DNA from 3 places in the Allobosea sp. 05T433 genome. Region 2 is predicted to be linked to each of the others. Evidence: predicted binding sites of a transcription regulator. Region 2 holds the regulator's gene; each other region holds the start of a gene.
The links. The regulator LexA, encoded in region 2, represses DNA repair genes until DNA is damaged. The targets are predictions, from matches to a motif close to TGTTCNNNNTGTGTTCNG.
Positions count from the first base shown of each region.

Region 1: AC1DGP_RS22235 (helicase-related protein) is a predicted target of LexA. The motif match lies at 3,661-3,678, and genes of this name have one in related genera.
Region 3: AC1DGP_RS04605 (ATP-dependent helicase) is a predicted target of LexA. The motif match lies at 4,616-4,633, and genes of this name have one in related genera.

Region 1 covers NZ_JBFTKS010000017.1:96,060-102,955, reverse strand. The annotation lists gene AC1DGP_RS22260 (esterase-like activity of phytase family protein) at 1-245, shown strand, start outside; gene rpmB (50S ribosomal protein L28) at 412-699, opposite strand; gene AC1DGP_RS22250 (DUF3108 domain-containing protein) at 964-1,797, shown strand; gene AC1DGP_RS22245 (haloalkane dehalogenase) at 1,794-2,717, opposite strand; gene AC1DGP_RS22240 (TetR/AcrR family transcriptional regulator) at 2,714-3,310, opposite strand; gene AC1DGP_RS22235 (helicase-related protein) at 3,777-6,896, shown strand, end outside.
Region 2 covers NZ_JBFTKS010000011.1:128,890-138,709, forward strand. The annotation lists gene AC1DGP_RS17200 (ComEC/Rec2 family competence protein) at 1-1,806, shown strand, start outside; gene lexA (transcriptional repressor LexA) at 1,800-2,504, opposite strand; gene AC1DGP_RS17210 (molybdopterin molybdotransferase MoeA) at 2,586-3,797, opposite strand; gene moaC (cyclic pyranopterin monophosphate synthase MoaC) at 3,794-4,282, opposite strand; gene trpC (indole-3-glycerol phosphate synthase TrpC) at 4,279-5,088, opposite strand; gene trpD (anthranilate phosphoribosyltransferase) at 5,096-6,109, opposite strand; gene AC1DGP_RS17230 (anthranilate synthase component II) at 6,123-6,740, opposite strand; gene AC1DGP_RS17235 (patatin-like phospholipase family protein) at 6,918-8,126, shown strand; gene AC1DGP_RS17240 (HipA family kinase) at 8,054-8,878, opposite strand; gene trpE (anthranilate synthase component I) at 8,878-9,820, opposite strand, start outside.
Region 3 covers NZ_JBFTKS010000003.1:73,621-80,516, reverse strand. The annotation lists gene AC1DGP_RS04625 (hypothetical protein) at 223-453, shown strand; gene AC1DGP_RS04620 (hypothetical protein) at 507-635, shown strand; gene AC1DGP_RS04615 (50S ribosomal protein L11 methyltransferase) at 677-1,624, opposite strand; gene AC1DGP_RS04610 (GNAT family N-acetyltransferase) at 1,656-2,102, opposite strand; gene AC1DGP_RS04605 (ATP-dependent helicase) at 2,225-4,600, opposite strand; gene AC1DGP_RS04600 (acyl-CoA dehydrogenase family protein) at 4,719-6,374, shown strand; gene msrB (peptide-methionine (R)-S-oxide reductase MsrB) at 6,431-6,871, opposite strand.

The DNA of each region.
Region 1 (6,896 bases), on a different contig from region 2:
AGCGCTGGTACAAGCCTCTGCGTGGTGTCGGCATGCGGATTCGCCGCGTTCCCGGCGCAAGCCTCCGGCCGGGTGCGATGCTTGACGGCCCCTCCCTGATCGAGGCCGATCTCGGCCAGGAGATCGACAATATGGAAGGGCTTTGCGTCCATCAGGATCATGGCAGGACGATTCTGACCCTGATCTCGGACGACAACTTCTCTTTCCTGCAGCGCACCGTGCTGCTGGAATTCGAGTTGGGATAAGGGGACGAGCGTGACTTCAAGCTCGCTCTTGCGGCGAGCACAAGTCCTGAATGTGCCGGCGATCAAGCACCGAGAACGGATGATACGGGGCTGGCCACTGCGTCCTATGCAAACGAAAAAAGCGGCCTTGCGGCCGCTTCATTCATTCCGTGAAGGAGCCGCGCGCTCAGTTGGTCGCGAGCTTCTTCTCGATGTCACGCTTCAGCGTGAGTGCGCCGGTCGAGAGGTTGCCTGCCGGCTCCTTGACCAGGAAGGCGTCAAGTCCGCCACGGTGATCGACCGTACGCAGGGCGTTCGCCGAGACACGCAGGCGCACGGAGCGACCGAGCGCGTCCGAACGGAGCGTAACATTGACGAGATTCGGCCGGAAGACGGTCTTCGTCTTGCGGTTCGAGTGGCTGACGAGGTGCCCGGTGAGGGTGGCTTTCCCGGTCAGTTCGCAACGGCGAGCCATGATATCGTTCCCTTGGAACCGGTTGTCTCAAACAAAAATGCCGACACGCGACGTGCCGGCCCACGAGCACCGGAAGTCAAATTGAAGTCGCGGGTCTATAGCCAAGGCCGGCTGCTGCGTCAAGGACCGCGACTGATTCCATAGCACGATCGGGGCGGCCGCAGCGTGGCGGCATTGCCACTCGCCAAATTCGGTAAAAGGGGTCACGATTCGGACCGATTCGCAGTGCATGCCGGTGCGAAGCATGCCGTCCGGAGGAGTTGGATGAAGCCCGCCATCGCGTCGTCCCTGGCCGGACTTGGTCTCGCTGCGCTGGCCCTGGCCTCCGGCTTTGGAGCGTCGTCGGCCGCGGCGACCTCGTTGGAGGCCAAATATGATGTCTCCCTGCTCGGCCTGACGCTCGGCACCGCCCATCTCAGCGGCGGCATCGACGGCAGCAGCTACAAGCTCGATATCGTCGCCAAGATGACGGGCCTGGTCGGCAGCTTCACGGGCGGACGCGGCTCAGGTGCCGCAACCGGCAATCTTCATGGCGGGCGCCTGTCGCCTGCGACCTTCGCGGTTTCGTCGGCGAACTCAAGCGAGAGCCGCACTGTGCGCATGGCGCTCGACGGCGGCACGGTGCAGGCCGTGGATATTGCGCCGCCGATCGACGACAAGCCCGATCGCGTGCCGCTCAACGAGAGCCACAAGCGCAATGTGGTCGATCCGATCAGCGCCTTCCTGATGCCCGTGGAGGGCAAGGGCGGGAATGGTGCCGCCTGCAACCGGACGCTGCCAATCTTCGACGGCGCTGCGCGCTATGACATCAAGCTGAGCTATTCCGGTTCGCGGCAGGTGAAGCTCGAAGGCTATAGCGGCCCGGTCACGATCTGCCAGGCGCGGTATGTGCCGATCGCAGGGCATCGCGCCCTGCGGCCGAGCACCAAGTTCATGACCGAGAATCGCGAGATCAACACCTGGCTCGCCCCCGTCAACGGCACCAATGTGATGGTGCCGATCCGCATCTCGGTGAAGACCATGATCGGGACGGCGGTCATCGAGGCCTCGAGCTTCAGGGTCGATCCGACCACCACCACGGCCGCGCGGCAGAACTAAGCCGCAGCGCGTTCACTCGCTTTCGTCGTTGCAGTAATCTCACCCAGCCAGTCACGGAGCGCCGTCCCGATTGCACCGGGGTGATCCTCCTGCAGGTAATGCGCGCCGGGGCCGAGATTGATCAGGCGGCAATCATGCAGTCCCGCCGCGAACCTATCCGCCTCGGCCGGAGAGATCAGCGCCCCGGGATCGCCGCAGAACAACAGCTTCGGATAGGTGGACGCACGTAATGCTGCGTGGTCGCGCTCGCTGATGGCATGGACATCGGCCGGGGCGCCCGCAATGGGGAGCTCGTTGGGCAGTCGGAGGATCGGCCTGCGCGATTCGGGCGTTGGAAACGGCGCTCGATAGGCATCCAGCTCTTCATCGCTCAAGGCCCGCAGGACGGCAGCGGGCAGGACCCTCTCGATAAAGACATTGTCCTCGAGAATCAGCTTCTCGCCCTGTCCCGGCGTCCGGAACGCCCTGAACAGCTCACGCGCCTGCGGCCGCTGATGGAATGCATCCCAGCTTGCAAAGGGCTGGATGAATTCCATGAAGGCCAGGCCGATCATGTCGCTGGGGTTACAGGAGGCATGGTGGAAGGCGAGTGCCGTGCCCCAGTCCTGGGCGACGATGACCATCCGTCCGAGGCCCAGTTCAGCGATGAAGGCGTCGAGATAGCGGACCTGGTCGGTGAAGCGATAGGCGATGTCCGGCTTGCCGGACTGACCGTAGCCGATCAGGTCGGGGGCAATGCAGTGCGCCAGCGGCGCGACGTGCGGAATGATATGGCGCCAGATATAGGAGGAGGTCGGGTTGCCGTGCAGGAAGAGTACGGTCGGCCCCGCAGAGCCGGCCTCGACATAGGACATGGTCGAGCCGAGGACGGGAATCTCCCGGCGCAGCCATTCGGATGCGAATCCAGGTGACTGGGTCATGGCGATGCCCTTCTTCCAAACAGCGTTGCGAAAAGGATGGCCTTGAAGCGTTCGAGCGGAACCGGGCTGCGATCGACCTTCATGCGCAGGATCGCGCCCTGCCAGGCGGTGAGCAGGAAATCAGCGAGGTCGTCGGCGCTGAAATCCGTCGCGATCTCGCCAGTGGCCTGGCCTTCGGCGATGCATGCCGCAAAGGGCTCTCGCCAAAGGACGAAGATCTCCGAGAGTCGCTGCCGCAACCGTTCGCTATTGGGAGAGGTCTCGACGCTGAAATTGCCGATCATGCATCCGCGCGACCAATCGGCGGTTTCGAGCTTGGTCGTGATCGCGTCCAGATAGCGCCGCAACCGCGCGGCTGCGGGCAGGGAGCGGTCGGCCAGGGCTTCATCGACGAGGCCGCCGACATAGGCGAAATAGCGATCGAGCACTTCCTCGGCGAATTCCTCCTTCGATCCGAAATGATTGGTGAATGAGCCAGGGCTCGCTCCGGCTGCAGCGACGATCTCGCGTATGCCGGTGGCGGAATAGCCGCTCTTCCAGAGGAGATCGCGGCCAGCGGCGAGGAGATTTTCACGAAGGGATGGCTTGCTCATGAAGGTAGAATACGTACGTACGTATTATTGTCAACACTCCGGGAAACGCCCGATCGCCAAGGTGTCGGACGGGAGGCGGGTCTCGTCCGAACGGCCCGCTGAGGCGATGGCTCAGGCTGGTTCCACGCCGTTGCGCACGCAGAAATCACACGGCGGCCCCTCGTTTCGCCGTGAGCACGACATAAATAGCGCGGAGGACTGTCGGCGCCCGGCCGTTTACGCTGGTCGCGAAAATGAGTGGATCAAGCTCGTGTCACGATTCCAGATATAGTGGTACTTGCGGCCGTCTCCGCGATATCTGGCCGTGAACGAATCCCGATTCTGCCGGAGTCAGCGATTCGGGCTTGCTTCGTTCAGGACTCGTTCCGCAGCTTAATTTCGGCGCTCCAGCTTGTGCCAAGGTAGGACGCTTTCCCCAGCGTCTGCTGCCGGCAAGGGCCCAAAGGAAACGATCGGTCGCGTCTTGATTTCAGCACGCTCTCTTCCGCCCTCGGTTCGTGCGCAGGGTGTCACAGCAGTTCTCGGGCCCACCAATACCGGCAAGACGCATCTGGCGATCGAGCGGATGGTGGCGCACCCGACCGGAATGATCGGCCTGCCGCTGCGCCTGCTGGCGCGCGAGGTCTATGGCCGCGTGGTCGAGAAGGTCGGCCCCGAGGCGGTGGCGCTGGTCACCGGCGAGGAAAAGATCAAGCCGCAGCGGCCCCGCTTCTGGGTCTGCACCGTCGAGGCCATGCCGCGCGATCTCGCCGTCGATTTCGTCGCGATTGACGAGATTCAGCTCGCCGCCGACCTCGACCGCGGTCACGTCTTCACCGACCGCCTGCTGAACCGGCGCGGTCGGGCCGAGACGATGCTGATCGGCGCGGGCACCATGAAGCCGCTGATCGAGCAGCTCATTCCCGGGGTGAACGTCGTCACGCGTCCACGCCTGTCGCAGCTCACATTTGCCGGCGACAAGAAGATCACCCGCCTGCCACGACGCAGCGCGATCGTCGCCTTCTCCGTCGAGGAGGTTTATGCGATCGCTGAACTGATCCGTCGGCAGAAGGGGGGAGCCGCCGTCGTGCTCGGCGCGCTCTCGCCGCGCACGCGCAACGCCCAGGTCGAGATCTACCAGTCGGGCGATGTCGACTATCTCGTCGCGACGGACGCCATCGGCATGGGGCTCAATCTCGATGTCGATCACATCGCCTTCGCGTCGGACCGGAAATTCGACGGCCATCATTTCCGCAAGCTGAACCCCGCGGAGTTCGGCCAGGTCGCCGGGCGCGCCGGCCGCCATCTGCGCGACGGCACCTTTGGCACGAGCGGGCGTTGCCCGCCCTTCGACGCCGAATTGGTCGAGGCGATCGAGAATCATCGTTTTGAATCGGTGCGGCAGCTGCAATGGCGCAATTCCGATCTCGATCTGCGCTCCGTCGACGGGCTGATCGCCAGCCTGAACGTCCAGCCAACCGAGCAGGGGCTGACCCGTGCGCTGATCGCAGAGGACATGACGACGCTGGAGGTTCTGGCCCGCGATGCCGATGTCAGGCCGCTGGCGCAGGGCCGTGCAGCAGTCGAGCGGCTCTGGGAGGTGTGTGGCCTGCCTGATTATCGCAAGATCGCGCCGATGCAGCACGCTGATCTCGCCACCACGCTGTATCTGCGCCTGATGCGCCACGGACGGCTCGATCCGGACTGGTATCGCGCCCAACTCGATGCGCTTGACCGGACCGATGGCGAGATCGACACGCTGTCTGCCCGCATTGCGCAGGTCCGAACTTGGACCTATGTCGCAAACCGTCCTGACTGGTTACCTGATCCAGAGCATTGGCAGGGGGTGGCGCGTCTTGTAGAGGACAAGCTGTCGGACGCTTTGCACGAGCGGCTAGCCAGCCGTTTCGTCGATCGGCGCACGAGCGTGCTGATGCGTCGTTTGCGGGAGAATGCAATGTTGGAGGCTGAGGTCACCACGACGGGCGATGTGCTCGTCGAGGGACAGCATGTCGGGATGCTTCAGGGATTTCGCTTCACGGCGGATCCCAAGGCTGGCGGGCCCGAGGCGAAAGCCTTGAACATGGCCGCGATGAAGGCGCTTGCCAGCGAGATCGAAGCGCGCGCCGCGCGTGTCGTGCTCGCGGCTGATGATGCCTTCGTGCTTTCGCATGACGGGCTGGTGCGCTGGATCGGTGAGCCGGTCGCGCGGCTTGTCGCCGGCGACAAGGTTCTGGAGCCGCGCCTGCGCCTGCTGGTCGAGGAGCACCTGACCGGACCGGCGCGCGAGCAGGTCGACGCGCGCCTCACTCTCTGGCTCAAGAATCACATCGCCCGTCTGCTTGGTGCGTTGCAGCTGCTCGAGAATGCCGAGAATGTCACCGGTATCGCGCGCGGCATCGCCTATCAGGCCGGGGAGTCGCTGGGCGTGCTGGAGCGCGCCAAGGTCGGCGAGGAGATGAAGACGCTGGATCAGGAGGGCCGCGCAGCACTCCGTCAGCTCGGCATCCGCTTCGGAGCCTTTCATCTTTACGTCCCGGCCCTGCTGAAGCCGGCACCACGTGCGCTGGCTGCCCAGCTCTGGGCGCTGAAGCATGGCGGGCCCGATACGTCGGGCCTCGACGATATTGCCCATCTAGCAGCCTCGGGTCGGACATCCTTTGCCGTCGACAAGGCGGTGCCGAAGGGTCTTTACCGTGCTGCCGGCTATCGCGTCTGCGGCGAGCGCGCCGTGCGTGTCGATATCCTCGAGCGGCTTGCTGACCTGATCCGGCCGGCTATCGCCTATCGCCCGGGCCTGACCCAGGGCCAGCCGCCCACCGGCGCGGCCGATCAGGACGGTTTTGTCGTCACCGGTGCCATGACCTCGCTGGTCGGTTGTGCGGGCGAGGATTTCGCCTCGATCCTGCGCTCCCTCGGCTATGTCTCGGCCAAGCGTCCGGGACCGGCGATTACCGTGCCGCTGGCGCAGCCACCGGTCGCGGCTACCGCTCCGGTTGCCGACGCGCCGACCGCGGAAACTACGGACGTCCCGGCTGGGCACGAGGCCGATCCGGCGGTGGTGGCCGATGAGGCCGGCGCCGGTATTGTCGACGAGCCTCTGGCCGCTACTGACATCGAGACCGCCGAGGCTGCCTCTTCGGAGGCTGCCGCGCCTGAAACGGCCGACGCCCCGACCGCGGCGGAGACTGAGCTCGAGCAAGCCGCACATCCGGTGCCAGCCGATGCCATGTCTGCTCTGCCGGCGCCTGCCGACGAGACAGCTGTCTCCGAGACGCTTGCCGCGGGAGCTCTTGCCCCTGAGGCAGCAGTTGATGTCGTTGCTGCGACCGAGGTGCAGGAAATCGAGGTCTGGCGGCCGCATCGTCACCAGGGTGGGCGCAGGCCGGAGCATGCCGGGCGCGGTCGCCGCGACGGCGCTCAGGGCGAGCGTCAGCCTGGCGCAGGGCGTGGTGAACGTCCGAACCGTGACGGCCGGCCCGACGAGCGTCGCCGCCAGGGCGATCGTGGCCGTCCGGCTGCCGCCAATGCGTCTCAAGGTGATGCTCCCCGACAGGATGCGCAGCCGCGCGAGGGTGATCAGAAGCGCAGCGGCCGGCCGCAGCGC
Region 2 (9,820 bases):
GTCGAATCGGTCGAGGCGCGCGACGCCGGCGCGCGCCTCGTGATCCTGGTGACCGGCATTGCCGGGGTGGAGCCTGAACGCCTGCCACGGCGGGTTCGGGTCAACGTCAAAGGTGGTTCGGTTTCGCCGGGCGATCACATCGCTGCCGTCGCGCGCCTCCTGCCGCCGCCCGGTCCAGTGCGACCAGGTGGCTACGACTTCGGGCGCGACGCCTTCTTCCGAGGGCTTGGTGCAGTCGGGACCATCCCCGGAAAGATCACGCTCGCCCCACCACCCTTGCAGCCACCGCTCGAGCTTCAGATACGCGCGACGGTCGACCGGGCGCGCAATGCCCTGACGGAGCGCATCGCCGGGATCGGGGGAGGGCAGGCTGGCGCGATGGCGGCGTCGCTGGTTACTGGCAAGCGCGGCCTCATCACGGAGGCGACCAATATCGACCTCCGCGCGGCCGGAATCTATCATATCATCTCGATCTCGGGCCTTCACATGGTGCTGGCCTCCGCCACGATCTTCGGCCTGGTCCGTGGCCTGCTGGCGCTATCGCAAACGCTGGCATTGCGCTGGCCCATAAAGAAACTCGCCGCCCTGGCCGCGATGCTCGGCGCCACGGCTTATTGCATCTTCTCGGGAGCCGAGGTCGCGACGGTGCGCTCGCTGATCATGACATTGGTCATGCTCGGTGCGATTCTCGTCGATCGCCCGGCGCTCAGCATGCGCAATCTGGCTCTCGCTGCGATGATCGTTCTGCTGCGCGAGCCTGACGCGCTGCTTGGTCCAAGCTTCCAGATGTCCTTTGGCGCTGTCGCGGCGCTGATCGCCTTTGCCGAGCGCTGGGAGGATCGCGGCCACTCCGAGGCGCCGGCGAACCTGCCTTGGCCGCTACGGCCGATCTGGATCGCGGTGGTCGGGCTCACGGTCACGACCGTGCTGGCGACGGTCGCAACCGCACCGTTCGGTGCCTATCACTTCCAGACCTTCAACCCCTTCGGTCTGCTCGGCAATGCGCTCGCCTTGCCCTTCGTTTCCCTGATCGTCATGCCTGCCGCTGTCTTCGGCGTGCTCGCCTATCCCTTCGGCCTGGATTGGCCGGCTTGGGCGCTCATGGGAGTCGCTTCGGACTATGTGCTGCAATCCGCGCGCTGGGTTGCGGGATTCGACCACTCCGCGGTGATCATTCCTGCATTCGGGGCCGCGGCGCTCGCATGCTTTGCCGCTGCGCTTCTCTGGATCACGCTCTGGACGACACCGCTGCGCTTCCTGGCCGTCGCCCCCCTGATCGCGGGACTGCTCGTGGCAGCGAAGCCCGACAGGCCCGACATCCTGATCGAACGCGATGGTTCCGGCATCCTGGTCCGCGGGGGCGATGGTCGCATGATCCTGGCGGGGCAACCGAGCCGCTTCGTGCTGCAGCAATGGCTGAACGCAGATGGCGATAATCGCCGGACTGACGACAACAGCCTGCGGGAAGGCGCGGCCTGCGACACGTTGGGTTGTGTCGTCCGCAGCAAGGATGGACGAAGCGTTGCCTTTGCACGTGATCGCCTGGCCATCGTCGAGGACTGTCGGCGCGCCGATCTGGTCATCACGCCGATTCCGTGGAACGCTCCGTGCGCAGCACGACTGATCGACCGCAGGGCATTGTCGCGCGATGGCGCGACCGCCCTTGTCGGCAACAAGGGCGGCTGGCGCGCCCATCTATCAGAGCAGGATGGTGTCGATCGTCCCTGGAGCCGCAAGCGGGAGCGGCCTGCAAGCACGCCGGCTTTGCCGCTGGCGGCTGTCGAAGAACACGAGCCGCTTCAGTAGCGCCGCATCAGGTTGACCAGGCGGCCCTGAATCTTGACGCGGTCCGGTCCCAGCACCCTTGTCTCATAGGCGGGATTGGCAGCCTCGAGCGCGATCGAGGAGCCGCGCTTGCGCAGTCGCTTCAGCGTTGCTTCCTCGTCATCGATCAGAGCCACGACGATATCCCCGGTATTGGCCGTGTCCTGACGCTTGATCACCACCGTATCGCCGTCGAGAATGCCGGCTTCCACCATCGAGTCGCCGCGAACCTCGAGGGCAAAATGTTCACCGGGGCCAAGCATGTCGGCAGGCAGTGCCACGGTATGGCTGCGGCTCTGGATGGCGGAAATCGGTGTACCGGCGGCAATCCGCCCCATGACCGGAATCGCAACCGTGGAGCGCACATCTTCGTCCGGGGGCGGTGCGATCGGCCGGACCTTGCCAAGCCCCCCTTGGACGACGGAGGGGCTGAACCGTCCGCGCGTCGCCTGAGGGCCGCCGGCCCCTTCGGGCAGCTTTATGATCTCCAGCGCTCGGGCTCGATTGGGAAGGCGGCGAATGAACCCGCGCTCCTCCAGCGCCATGATCAGGCGATGGATACCGGACTTGGAGCGCAGATCGAGCGCGTCCTTCATCTCGTCGAAGGAGGGGGGCACCCCTGTCTCGCGCAGGCGTTCCTGGATGAAACGAAGCAGTTCGAACTGTTTGCGTGTCAGCATGGTTCCCGCCGGCGCTCTTTGTATGGAATCGAAACAAAGCACGAACACCATACAGGTTCGCGTTGTGTTCCGCAAGCGCGCTCAGCGTAGGCGGATGATCCGGCAGTTGTCGCCTTTGTTTGCCGGCGCAGCAAACGATTCGCGAATGAGTAGCGCGTCGGCGCGGGCAAGAGTGGCCAGCATCGACGAATCCTGCTTGGCGAAGGGCGTTGCCAGCCATCCTTCCGGAGTGAGCGTCAGTTCCGACCTCATATAGTCTCGCCGCTCATCATTTGCCGGCAAATTTCTTCCGACGATTGCAGGCTCACTCAGATCGCGCTCCGGTTCCGGTACGCCCAGGAGGGTCCTGAGCAGGGGCACGACGAAGAGATGTCCGCAAACGATGGACGAGACGGGGTTTCCGGGCAGGCCGAGCGCGACCATGCGGCCGAGGCGGCCCATCATCATCGGCTTGCCCGGCCGCATGGCGATCTTCCAGAAGCCGAGCGCCATGCCTTGACCGATCAACGCTGCCTGGACGAGATCGTGCTCACCTACCGAGGCTCCTCCGAGGGTGATCAGCACATCGGCATCGGCCTTCCGTGCCTGGCCAATCTTGTCGGCGAGATCGGCATGATCATCGCGGGCAATCCCGAGATCGAGCGCCGTGCCGCCGGCCTGCTCGACCAGCGCGGCGAGCGCAAAACTGTTGGACGCGACGATCTGGTCGGGTCCAACCGGCTCGCCGGGCTGGACCAGTTCGTCGCCAGTCGCGAGGATCGCGACCAGTGGCTTGCGACGCACAGTGAGCATGGGGTGGCCCATGGCTGCCGCGAGGCCGAGGCTCGCACTGTCGAGCCGGCTGCCGGCGAGAAGCAACACCTCGCCCTCGGAGAAGTCCAATCCTGCCTGACGAACGAACTTGCCGCGCTCGGCGCCCTCGCGCACGCGGATCGTCGCAGTGCCGACGCCGTCCGCATTCTCCTGAATCAAGATCGTATCGGCGCCCTCCGGAATCGGAGCACCGGTGAAGATGCGAACAGCCTCATTGGAGCGGACCATCCCTGAGAAGGAACGACCGGCAGCCGATTCGCCGATGACACGCAATTCATTTGCCGGCGCAATATCGTCTGCGCGAACGGCGTATCCGTCCATTGCGGAGTTGGCAAAGGGGGGCTGGGTCCGAAGCGCCTGCAGGTCGGCGGCGAGCACGCGCCCTACGCATTGTGCGAGTGGCAGGGTTTCTGATGGTGTCGGTGCCGGAACGCTGTCGATTAGCGCCTTCAGGGCGACGGGGACGGGCGTGAGGCTCATCGCGCAGTTTCCGGGAGATCGAAGGTGCCGGATTTTCCACCTGACTTGTGGACGAGCCTGATGCCTTCGATCCGCATCGCCCGGTCGACCGCCTTGACCATGTCGTAAACTGTGAGGCAGGCGACGCCGACAGCGGTCAACGCCTCCATCTCGACGCCGGTCTGTCCCTTCATCTTGACCTCAGCGCTCACGCGCACCCCGGGCAATGTCTCGTCCAGGGTGAGGTCGACGCTGATCTTGCTGATCAGCAGCGGGTGACAGAGCGGGATCAGTTCATGCGTGCGCTTGGCGGCCATGATTCCAGCCAGGCGCGCCGTGCCAAGCACGTCGCCCTTCTTGGCGTCGCCATCGCGCACGATCGCCAGGGTCCCGGGCTGCATGACGACACAGCCCTCGGCGACAGCGATGCGCGAGGTCTCCTCCTTGTCGCCAACATCGACCATATGGGCCTGGCCGCTGGCGTCGAGATGGCTGAGCTTGCTCATGCTGCGCTGCGCGCAGAACCGGTCAGGAGATCACGGGTCGCAGCGGCGACATCGTCCTGCCGCATCAGGCTCTCGCCGACGAGGAAGGTGTTGACGCCGGCGCGCTGCAACCGTGCGATGTCGGCATGACTGAAGATGCCGCTCTCGCCAACGATGATGCGGTCCGCGGGGACGCGCGGTGCAAGTCTCTCGGTGACGGCGAGATCGACGGCAAAGCTGCGAAGGTCGCGATTGTTGATGCCGAGCAAGGGGCTGTCGAGCTCGAGGGCGCGATCGAGCTCAGCTTCGTTGTGAACCTCGACCAGCACGTCGATGCCGAGTGACTTTGCCGCCTCGTTCAGCGCGCGGGCTGTCCCGTCATCGACGCCGGCCATGATGATCAGGATACAGTCGGCGCCCCAGGCGCGAGCCTCGAAGACCTGATAGGGGTCATAGAGGAAATCCTTGCGCAGGGCGGGCAGGCCGCTTGCCATGCGCGCCTGCTGCAGGAATTCCGGCTGTCCCTGGAAAGAGGGGGCATCGGTCAGTACGGACAGGCAGGCCGCGCCGCCATCGGCATAGGCGCGTGCCAGCGATGGCGGGTCGAAATCGGCGCGGATCAGCCCCTTGGACGGGCTGGCCTTCTTGATCTCAGCGATCAATGCAGGCTTGCCGGCCGCGTGTTTCGCGGCAAGAGCGGCCGTGAAGCCACGCACGGGGCCGGCAGCCAGGGCGCGCTGCTCGATCTCAGCCTGGGAAACCGCGGCCTTGGCAGCGGCGATCTCCTGGCGCTTATAGGCCTCGATGCGGGCGAGGATGTCGCTCATGACGTCCTCACGCGTTCGAGCTGGCGATAAGTGCGGTCAGCGTCGCCTTGGCCTTGCCGCTGTCGATCGCCGAGGTCGCGCGGGTGAGGCCGTCGCGCAGATCACCGGCCTGACCGGCCACGACGAGCGCGGCGGCGGCATTGAAGGCCGCGATATCGCGGAAGGGCGTCTTCTTGCCGTCGAGAACCGCGCGGAGCGCCTCGGCATTCTGCGCCGGTTCACCGCCGCGCAGATCCTCGGGCTTTGCACGGGCCAGGCCGACATCGTCCGGGCTGATCGAGAAACTCTCGATCTTGCCCTTTTCGAGCGCGACGACGCGGGTCGGCCCGGTGGTGGTGATCTCGTCAAGGCCGTCAGAGCCGTTCACGGCCCAGATGCGGTCGGAGCCCAGAGCAGACAGCACGCGCACCATCGGCTCGAGCCAGGTCTCTGAGAAGGCGCCGACGAGCTGCCTCTTGACACCGGCCGGGTTGGAGAGCGGCCCGAGCAGGTTGAAGATGGTGCGGGTGCCGAGTTCTGTGCGCACCGGTGCTACATGCCGCATCGAGGCGTGATGGGTCGGCGCGAACATGAAGCCGACGCCGGCCTCGGCGATGCAGCGCTCCGTGCCCGCGGGCTCGAGCCCCACCTTGACGCCGAGCGCGGTGAGCACGTCGGCCGCTCCGGAACGTGACGAGGCGGCGCGATTGCCATGCTTGGCGACCGGCACGCCGCAGGAAGCAGTGATGATCGCGGCCAGCGTCGAGACGTTATAGGAGCCCGAAGCGTCGCCGCCGGTTCCGACGATGTCGATCGCGCCGGCCGGTGCTTTTACCGGCAGCATCTTGCCGCGCATGGCGCTGACCGCGCCGGCGATCTCCTCGACGGTCTCGCCACGGACGCGCAGCGCCATCAAGAAGGCGGCCGCCTGCGCATTGGTGACCTCGCCGGACAGGATGGTGTCAAAGGCATCGCGCGCCTCCTCGCGGGAGAGTGAGGCGCCGGTCGCCACCTTGGCGATGAAGGGTTTGAAATCGTCCATGGGTTCTTCGACGTCAGGCTGTTTCGGAAAGGGCGGCACGGTCCTGTGTCTGCGACCATCGTTCCGCCAGGCCGAGGAAATTGCGCAGGATCGTCGCACCCTGTTCGGAGGCGATGCTCTCGGGGTGAAACTGTACGCCATGCACCGGCAGGGAGCGGTGCGAGAGCGCCATGATTTGCCCGTCTTCCGTCGTGGCTTCGATCTCGAGTTCGGTCGGGCAGCTTTCTCGTGCCACGATGAGCGAGTGATAGCGCGTCGCCTGGATCGGCCCGTTGATGCCGTGAAAGAGGCCGCGGGCGTGATGGCCAATGGTCGAGATCTTGCCGTGCATCGGCAGCGGCGCGCGCACGATCTCGCCACCGAAGGCCTGACCGATGGTCTGCAGGCCGAGGCAAACGCCAAAGATCGGCTTCCTGTCGGCACCCTGGCGTACGAGGTCAAGGCAGATGCCGGCCTCGTTGGGGGTGCAGGGGCCTGGCGACAATACGATTGCGTCATGCCCTCCCCCCAGCGCCTCTTCGACGGCAAGGGCATCGTTGCGGCGAACCTCGACCTCCGCCCCAAGCCCGCCGATCAGGTGGACAAGGTTCCAGGTGAAGCTGTCGTAATTGTCGATCAGCAGGATACGCATTGCCGCTAACGAGATCTCCGGTCGCGATGATGGCAAGGTGGTCATGCCCGTTCGGGGGGCAAGTGGTCAAGTTATTGTCGGATCGTGGCTCCATCGCGATTGCGCTCGCAGCTCCGCTGGCGACAAGATGGCGGTGAAGAGACCGCGCAATCTTGCAGGGGCGTTCGGGTGTGGGGCATGGCGATGTTGCGTCGGGCCAAGGCGATCAGGCACGTGCTGCTGGCCTCCGCGCTGCTCGGCCTGGCTGCATGCAATTCCGGGGAACGACCGCAAGCTCTGCCCGCGGAAGGCCTGTCGACAGCCGAGGTCGCCGGATTCGGCACGATCCGCTTCTGGGGGGATGCGGTCGTCCCCACCACAAGCAAATATGTCGATATCCAATACCGGCAGATCGCCGCTTCGGGCTGTGGCAAATGCCAGGCGGCCGCAACATTTCTTGCGATTTCAGGTGGGAGCGGAGAGGGGGCCTATGGCGCGGGTTTCCTGAAGGGCTGGAGCGCGCGCGGCGACAGGCCTCAATTCGAGGTCGTCACCGGGGTCAGTACTGGCTCGCTCGCTGCGCCCTTTGCGTTCCTCGGCTCGCACTATGACGGCGCCCTGGAGGAGATCTATACGCGCTACGGCGATAACGAGCTCTTTCGCAGCAAGGGAGTCCTCGGACTGTTTGGCGAGTCCCTCTACGACACGACGCCACTGCGCCACCTGGTCGAACGCTATGCGACCGAGCAATTGCTCGATGAAATCGCTGCCGAGCACCGCAAGGGCCGCCGTTTATTGGTCCAGACCACCAATCTCGATGCTCAGCGGCCAGTGATCTGGGACGTGGGCAGCATTGCCGCGAGTCAGCGGCCCGACCGGCAGAAGCTCTTTGTCGATATTCTGCTTGCTTCGGCAGCCATACCGGCGGTCTTTCCGGCCGTGCGCCTCAATGTCGAGAGCAACGGCAAGGTCTTCGACGAGCTTCACGTCGACGGCGGTGTCACCTCGCAGATCTTCTTTGCCCCACCGGGGCTCGATCTCAACGGGGCTGCCCGGCGCAATCTCGGTCAGGAACGCAGTCTCTCGCTCTATGTCATTCGCAACGGCAAGCTGGAGCCGGAATACAAGGCCAGCACCCAGACGGTGGCGGGGTTGGCCACACGCTCGATCTCGACGCTGGTGAAATACCAAGCGCTCGCCAATATCGCAGCGATCTCGGAGATGGCGAAGCGAATGCACGCGCGCTTCTCCTTCACCGCCATTCCCAAGAGCTTTCAAGGCAATCAGCGCTCCGAATTCGATACGGAGTACATGAAAGCCCTGTTCCAGCGCGGCTATGAGGAAGGTCGTAGCGGCAAGGCCTGGGAGACACAGCCGCCGCTCTCGCCGACGCTGGCCTCTCGCTGATCGCCAGCCTCTAGCGCCCCGTCGGTGCATAGGGCGTTCCAGTGCCGGATATAGGTCGCAAGCGCGTTGGCGATGACTGGGACCTCGCGTCCCGCGGCGTCGATCCAGGCCGACGGTGCTTCTGCCAGCCAGGAAATCGGCAGGTCGGGATCGAGTGCCTTGCCCTTGCTCGCCGTCATCATACCTGCCAGGAGATGTGTGCGTGGAAGTGCGAAGCTGGCGGGCAGGCGGCCGGCCAGTGCCCTGTCGAAATAGAGACAGGCGTCGAAATCGATCGCGTGCAGCGTACCGCCGGCCCCGCGCAGGAGATTCGGATTCGAGCGCGGCCGGTCGACATTGTGCAGGAAGCAATCCGCCTCCGCGATCGCCAGGAGACTCGCCGCATCGTCGGGGCCAAGGTCCGCGGCTGCGACCGGCGCGGTGTTCGGGATGAAAGCAACGCCGAGATTCCAGCCAAAGCTGCGCTGGATCATCTCGTCGAATTCGTCGGTGCCGACCATCCATGGGAAGCTGTGCGGCAGCAGCAGTGGTTTGGCATCGGGGACCGGTGCGCCGAGCAGCTTCGCGAAGCGCAGGGCAAGGAGCTCGATCAGCAGGCCACGAGGCCCTGGCCCGGCGCCGGCGAGCTTCAGGACATGCAGCCTGCCGTCGGTCGTCCGAACCAGGCAGGGGCGTGTGCTCGCATCACTGAAGACCCGCAGGATTTCGACGACCGTAACGGCTTCGTCATCCCGGGGCTCCGGCGAGGCCACTATTGTCCCCGGCCAGCGCGCGCCGCGAACCGGATTGCTTCCTCCGCTGCCTTGAACAGGGCCTTGGCCTTGTTGATGCATTCGAGCTGTTCGGAGGCCGGGTTCGAATCATAGACGATGCCGGCGCCGGCCTGGACATGCATGCGGCCGTCCTTCACCACGGCGGTGCGCAGCACGATGCAGGTGTCCATTTCGCCATTGGCACCGAAATAGCCGATGCAGCCGCCATAGGCGCCGCGTGCGTCATGTTCCATCTCATCGATGATCTCCATGGCACGCACCTTCGGCGCTCCGGAGACGGTGCCGGCCGGGAAGCCCGCGGCGAGTGCGGCCAGCGCATCATGCTGCGGGTCGATCGCTCCCTCGACATTGGAAACGATGTGCATGACCTGGCTGTAACGTTCGATGAAGAAGGAATCGGTGACCTTGACCGAGCCGATCCGTGCAACGCGGCCGACGTCGTTGCGGCCAAGATCGAGCAGCATCAGATGCTCGGCCCGTTCCTTGGGGTCGGCCAGCAGTTCCTCGGCGAGCGCCGCATCCTCTTCGGTCGTCGCGCCGCGCCGCCGCGTGCCGGCGATCGGCCGGATGGTGACGGTATCGTCGCGCAACCGTACCAGGATCTCGGGGCTCGAACAGACGATCTGAAAATCAGCGAAGTCGAGATAGCACAGGAACGGCGCCGGGTTGACGCGCCGCAGCGCCCGGTAAAGCGCAAAGGAGGGCAGGGCGAAGGGCGCCTCGAAACGCTGCGACAGCACGACCTGGAAGATGTCGCCGGCGCGGATATAGTCCTGCGCCCGCGCCACCATGGCGTGAAACTCGGCCTCGGTCGTGTTGGAAACGATGTCGGGCTGCGGCAGCGCGGCGATATCGATGTCGGCTTCCGGGGGGAGAGGACCCTCGAGGATATCCGTGACCCGGTCGAGCCGCTCCTGGGCC
Region 3 (6,896 bases), on a different contig from region 2:
TTTGTCGGCAGGCCCTCATAGCCGACGTTTTGGGCGTTTTGCCTCTTCGCTATGCGGTGGGCGTCAAATGTTAATGAAAATTTGGGGTACGCATGCGTCATGCGCATATCTCGCATCTGCGAAATCGTCTTCTCGCAAGTGCGAAGAAGTACCACTTTGGTTGCATAAGAGAACGAGGAAGCGACCGGGACTGTCCTTCGTTTGGAATGAGGAGATGGACCTGTGACCTATGTATTGAATGCGACCGAAGCCCTGCCTGCCGCCAAAGCCATGAACACGGCGGGTCTGAGCTTCTGGCAGCGCCTCTATGTCGCAATGATCGAAAGCCGTCGCCGCTCCGCCATCCGTGAGCTGCGCGCGCGCTCCTACCTCGTCAACGAGGCGGAGATCGTGCTCGGCGGCTTTCCGCAAACGGCGCTGAAGAACGACGCCGCGCTTCCGTTCAACCGCTGATCTTTAGCGCCGCGCCCGAAGAGGCCGCCCGCGCTCCAAAAAGGACCAAGACCATGATCGCCATCGTCAAGCACGTCTTCGAATGGGTCGTCGATACGGCCAAGTTCACCGCCGCCGTCTGGCATGACGCTCGCGCCCTGCAGGCCGAGGCGGAACAGAAGTACGGCCACATCGCCTTCTGAGCCTGAGCTCGGAGCGACAACACCCTCTTTGGGTGGCTGGCCTAGTAGGGGCGGCGCGGTCTTGGGGCCGCGCCGCCCCTTTTCATGACGAGGGTGGCCCAACCCTCGCGCAGGGACTGGCGCGCCAGGAACAGGCCCTGGTGGCGGTAGGTCGAGACGATCCCGGCGACATCCATCGCCAGAAGCCCGGAGAGGATCAGGGTTCCGTCCCGCGCCAGCACGCGCGCGAGCGACGGGGCGAGACGCTTCAGCGGGCCGGCCAGAATATTGGCGAAGACCAGATCGAAATGGTCGGGCCGGTTTGCCTTGGCGTGGAGCAGGCCGGGCGCGACATAGAGATCGAGCGCCCCTGGCGCGTGGTTGACGCGAGCATTGCGCGCTGCGACTTCGACTGCGACGGCATCGATATCGCCGGCGACGACGCGGCGCTTCGTTTGCATCGCCAGTGCGAGCCCCAGAATCCCGGTGCCGGTGCCGACATCCAGGCCGCGCAGCGGGCGGCGCTTCTTGAGTTCGGCATCAAGCGCCAGCAGGCAGCCGGCGGTGGTGCCGTGATGGCCGGTGCCGAAGGCGAGCGCCGCCTCGATCTCGATCGCGACATCATTCACCCGCACCGTGCCGCGGTCATGCGCGCCATGGACGAGCACGCGCCCGGCCCGCACGGGCTTGAGCCCGTCGAGGCTGGTGGCGACCCAATCCTTCTGGTTGACGGTGGTGAAGGGGGTTGAATCGATGCTGTCGCCGACGATCGGGCGCAGCATGTCACGCACCGCGTCTTCATCGGGATGGGTCGCGAAATAAATCTCGACCTTCCACGGCGCGCTGAGCGAGAGCGTGGTGACGCCGTCCTCGATCTCAAAGGAGGAAATAGCCGTCTCGGTCGGATCGAAGATCTCGCCGAGCAGTTCCGTCAGCGCGCGCGCCTTGTCGCCGCTGGTTGAGAGTTCGAGCACGGTCGCGACCGTGGCTGGGAGAAGACCTTCACGCATGCGGGCGGGATAGCAGGGGCGGGGGCGGATGTCATGCGCCGTCGGCAGGGGCGGCGAGGTCCTTGGTCATGAAATAGCGGGTCGCTCCGGGCGGTTCGAGCGCGATCTCACCGAAGACGCACCAGCCAAAGCGCTTGTAGAAGTCCGGCGCCTGGAAGCTGAGTGTGTACAGCACCGCCTTGCGGCAACCTCGGCGAAAACCCTCGGCCTCTGCCATCTGCAGAATGCGGGTGCCGAGGCCCGACCCGCGCTGGGTCTTGGGCACATAGAACAGGTCGATGAACAGCAGGCCGAGCGAGGTGCGACCGAGCAGGCCGCCAATCAGTTCATCACTCCTGCTGTCCTTGATGGTGATCGTCAGTGGCCTGTGGTCGCTGACGCCGCCCATCTCGACATTGTAGTCCCGCAGGCCCTGCGAGATCACCGCGTGGAGATCGGGATTGGCGGTGTCGGTCAGATTGACCGCGACGTCGGGCATCGTGCTGATCCTGCTGGCTTGGAGCCGGCATTCCTGCGGAACCGGCCTGGGGCAATCCGGGCCTGCATAACCGCTTCGGCGATGCTCTGCATCGGCGCGCCGGACATGACGGCTGCGCTTGCTCAGCCCGCCTTCTGCACGAACGAGTCCAGCACCATCTTCCGGCCCGCCTTGTCGAAATCGACGGTCAGCTTGTTACCGTCGACGCTCGCGACGGAGCCCGGGCCGAACTTGATATGGAAGACACGGGCGCCGGCATCGAAAGCGGAGCTGCCGGTCGATTTCGCCGTCAACTCGCCCTCGATCAGCACCGGGCCGCGCTGGCGGCCCGAGCCCGAGCCACCCTGGCCGAAACCGCGGCCGCTGTTGTCCGAGAAGCCTGAGCCGCCGCCGTTCCGCGCACGATTCTCCTGAGCGCGCTGCCAGCCTGGTGTCTGGTATGAGGAGCCGAAGCTTTCCATGCGGTCGAAGCGCGAGGCGCCGTAGCCGCCCTGGCTATAGGTACACGGCGCCTGCACGACCTCGACATGCTCCTCCGGCAACTCGTCGATGAAGCGGCTCGGCAGGCTCGATTGCCAGAGGCCGTGAATCCGACGGTTCGAGGCGAAGAGGAGCTTCAGGCGCTTGCGGGCCCGGGTCAGGCCGACATGGGCGAGGCGGCGCTCTTCTTCCAGCCCGGCGCGGCCGCTTTCGTCGAGCGCGCGCTGGTTCGGGAACAGGCCTTCCTCCCAGCCGGGCAGGAAGACAGTATCGAATTCGAGCCCCTTGGCCGCGTGCAGTGTCATGATGCTGACGCGCGCCCCGGCCTCGCCACCATCGGCATCCATCACCAGCGAGACGTGCTCAAGGAAGGCCGGCAGGTCTGGGAACTCGTCCAGAGAGCGCACCAGTTCCTTGAGGTTCTCGAGGCGGCCGGCGGCATCGGCCGAGCGATCCTTCTGCCACATCTCGGTATAGCCGGATTCCTCCAGCACCTGCTCGGCAAGCTCGCCCTGCTTCATGTGTTCGGCCTTGGTCGACCAGCGGGCAAAGGCCTCGACCAGTTCGCGCAGCGCGGTGCGGGCCTTCGGCTTCAGTTCCTCGGTCTCGACCACGGCACGGGCCGATTGCAGCAGCGACAGGCCGGTTGCCCGGGCGTGGTTGTGCAGAAGCTGGACCGTCGCGTCGCCCAGCCCGCGCTTCGGCACATTGACGATGCGCTCGAAGGCGAGATCATCGGTCTGGCTCACCACGCAGCGCAGATAGGCCATGGCGTCGCGGATTTCGGCCCGCTCATAGAAGCGTGGGCCGCCGATGACGCGATAGGGCACGCCGACATGGACGAAGCGCTCCTCGATCTCGCGCATCTGGGCGGAGATGCGGACGAGGATGGCGACCTCGGCAAGGTTTTCGCCCTTGCTCTGCATCGCCTCGATCTCGTCGCTGATCAGGCGGGCTTCCTCCTGGCTGTCCCAGGCGCCGGTGATCGTGACCTTCTCCCCGGCTTCGTCCTCGGTGCGCAATGTCTTGCCGAGCCGGCCTTCGTTGCGGGCAATCAGTTTTGAGGCGGTGGCGAGGATATGCCCGGTCGAGCGGTAGTTCCGTTCCAGCCTGACCACGACCGCGCCGGGAAAATCGTGCTCGAAGCGCAGGATGTTGTCGACCTCGGCGCCGCGCCAGCCATAGATCGACTGGTCGTCGTCGCCGACGCAGGCGATGTTGCGCCGGCCCTGCGCCAGCAGGCGCAGCCAGAGATACTGGGCGGTGTTGGTGTCCTGATATTCGTCGACCAGGATGTAGCGGAAGCGCTCATGATAGGTCGCGAGCACATCGGCATGCTCCCGGAACAGCGTCAGGCAGTGCAGCAGCAGATCGCCGAAATCGACTGCGTTCAGCGTCTTCAGCCGCTCCTGATAGGCGGCATAAAGGGCGCCGCCCTTGCCTCCGGCGAAGACGCCGGCTTCACCCGGCGGCACGTCCTTGGGGGCAAGCCCGCGGTTCTTCCAGCTGTCGATGAAGCCCGCCAGCATGCGGCCGGGCCAGCGCTTCTCGTCGATCCCGGCGGCCGTGATGACCTGCTTCATAAGGCGAATCTGGTCGTCGGTATCGAGAATGGTGAAGTCCGAGCGCAGATCGAGGAGCTCGGCATGGCGGCGCAGGATCTTGGCCGAGATCGAGTGGAAGGTGCCGAGCCAGGGCATGCCTTCGGCCACGGGGCCGACGAGGCTTGCGATGCGCTCCTTCATCTCGCGCGCTGCCTTGTTGGTGAAGGTCACCGAGAGGATCTGGGACGGATAGGCGCGGTTGGTGGCGATCAGATGGGCGATGCGCGTGGTCAGCACACGGGTCTTGCCGGTGCCGGCGCCTGCCAGGACCAGAACAGGGCCATCCGTGGCCTCGACCGCTTGCCGCTGCTCCGGGTTGAGGCCTGCCAGATAGCCTGCCGCCGGCTGTGCGGCGGCGCGGGCGGCGAGGCCGCCGGGGCGGGGCAGAGGGGCGGACGTGGTGTGATCGGACAAGGCTTCAGGTCGCTTTGATCGTGATTCGTTCCAGAGGCAATATAGGCTGTCGCGCCGCAGATTGCTGGATAAGGCTGTTGGGCGTTGAATGCTCGCCCGATCGTCAGGACGCGCCGCGATGAATGTGGATATCGCCTCCCGCCATTCCACCCATGAAGTGACGAACCAGGTTCCCATACTGTGCGATTACGACGCCTTCGCGGCTGATCCCGTGTTGCAGGCGGCGGCCACCGCCTTCGATGCAGGCTGGGCCTCGGAGCGCCTGCACGCGGCAGGGCGCATTGTCGGCTCGGCGCAGGTGCAGGACCTGGCGCGACTGGCGAACAGGTTCCCGCCCGAACTCAGGACGCATGACCGGTTCGGCAACCGCATCGACCAGATCGAGTTCCATCCGGCCTGGCACGAATTGATGGGGCTTGCGATCGAGCAGGAGACCCATTCGCTCGCATGGAACAGGCCGGGCCCGGGCGCACAGGTGGCGCGTGCTGCGCTCTCCTATCTCTGGAGTCAGGGCGAAAGCGGCATCTGCTGCCCGATCAGCATGACCTATGCCGCGATCCCGGTCCTGAGGCAGGAACCCGACCTCTGGAGCAAGTGGGGCGCCCTGGTCAGCTCCAACCGCTATGACCGCCGCCAGACGACCGCCTCCGCCAAGACAGGGGCGACCGTCGGCACGGCAATGACCGAGAAGCAGGGAGGCTCTGACCTGCGCCAGACCCAGACCATCGCCGAGGACAATGGCGACGGGACATGGTCCCTGACCGGGCACAAGTGGTTCTTCTCGGTGCCGCATTCCGACCTGTTCCTGACCTTGGCCCGAACCGCCGAGGGCATTTCCTGCTTCGTCGTGCCGGGCTGGCTGCCGGACGGCTCGCGCAACGGCGTGGCGATCCAGCGGCTCAAGGACAAATGCGGCAATCGCTCGAATGCCTCGTCCGAGGTCGAATTCCGCGGTGCGATCGGCCAGATGATCGGCGAGCCAGGCCGGGGCCTGCGCACCGGCCTGGCGATGAACCAGGGCTCCCGGCTGGACATTGCGGCGGCGTCGGCCGGGCAGATGCGGCTCGCCGTTTCGCTGGCGGCGCATCACGCGGCCCATCGGCGCGCCTTCCAGCGCGGGCTGATCGATCAGCCGATCATGCAGAACGTGCTGGCCGATCTTGCGATCGAGGCCGAGGCTGCAGCCTGGCTCGCCTTTCGGCTGTTTGCGGCGCTCGACCGTCAGGAAACGAGCGAGAGCGACCGGTTGCTGGCGCGGATCGGCGCGCCGATTGCGAAATACTGGGTCTCGAAGCGCGCGCCGGCGGTGGTGGTCGAGGCGCTGGAATGCCATGGCGGCAACGGCTTTATCGAGGAAAACCCCATGGCCCGGCTCTATCGGGAGGCGCCGCTCAACAGCGTCTGGGAGGGCTCGGGCAACGTCATTTGTCTCGATGTGCTGCGCTCGCTGGAGCGAGAGCCGGGCTCTCTCGTGGCGCTGATCGAGGAGATGCGACGCGCGGCCGGCGCCGACAATCGCTTTGATGCGCATTTGAGCGCGCTGGAGTCGGAGATACCCACTTTGGTGCGAAGCGAAGGACAGGCGCGGCGGCTGGTCGAGCGGCTGGCGCTGGCGCTGCAGGCCTCGTTGCTGCTGCGCCACGCACCTCACATGGTCGCAGACGCCTTCATCGCGACGCGGCTCGAGGGGCGCTGGTCGGGCCATTTCGGCGATCTGCCGGCGTCCGTGGATGCTGCCGCGCTGGCGCATCGGGCCGTCCCGGCGGTGGAATAGCACTCACGCGTTTGCGCGGCCGCCCTCCCGAAGGGGAGCGCGGCCGGCCGACTGGCTCAGGCCTCGGCCGGAGCGAAATCCATCGCCACGCCATTGATGCAGTAGCGCAGTCCGGTCGGTGGCGGGCCGTCAGGGAAGACATGGCCGAGATGGCCGCCGCAGCGGGCGCAATGCACCTCGGTGCGCTGCATCATGTAGCTATTGTCCTCGCTGATACCGACCGCACCCTCCAGTGGCTGGTCGAAGCTCGGCCAGCCCGTGCCGCTCTCGAATTTCTTGCCGGACTGGAACAAGGGGTTGCCGCAACCGGCGCAGGTGAACCGCCCGGCGCGCTTCTCGAAATTCAAGGCGCAGGAGCCGGCGCGCTCGGTGCCATGCCCGCGCAGCACGTGGTACTGCTCCGGGGTCAGGCGGCGGCGCCACTCCTCGTCGGTCAACTGGAATTCGAACTCACCGGCTTCCCTGACCTTGCCGCCGAACAGTCCGGACAGTCCCATCGTCATTCTCCCGTTCAAAGGTTTC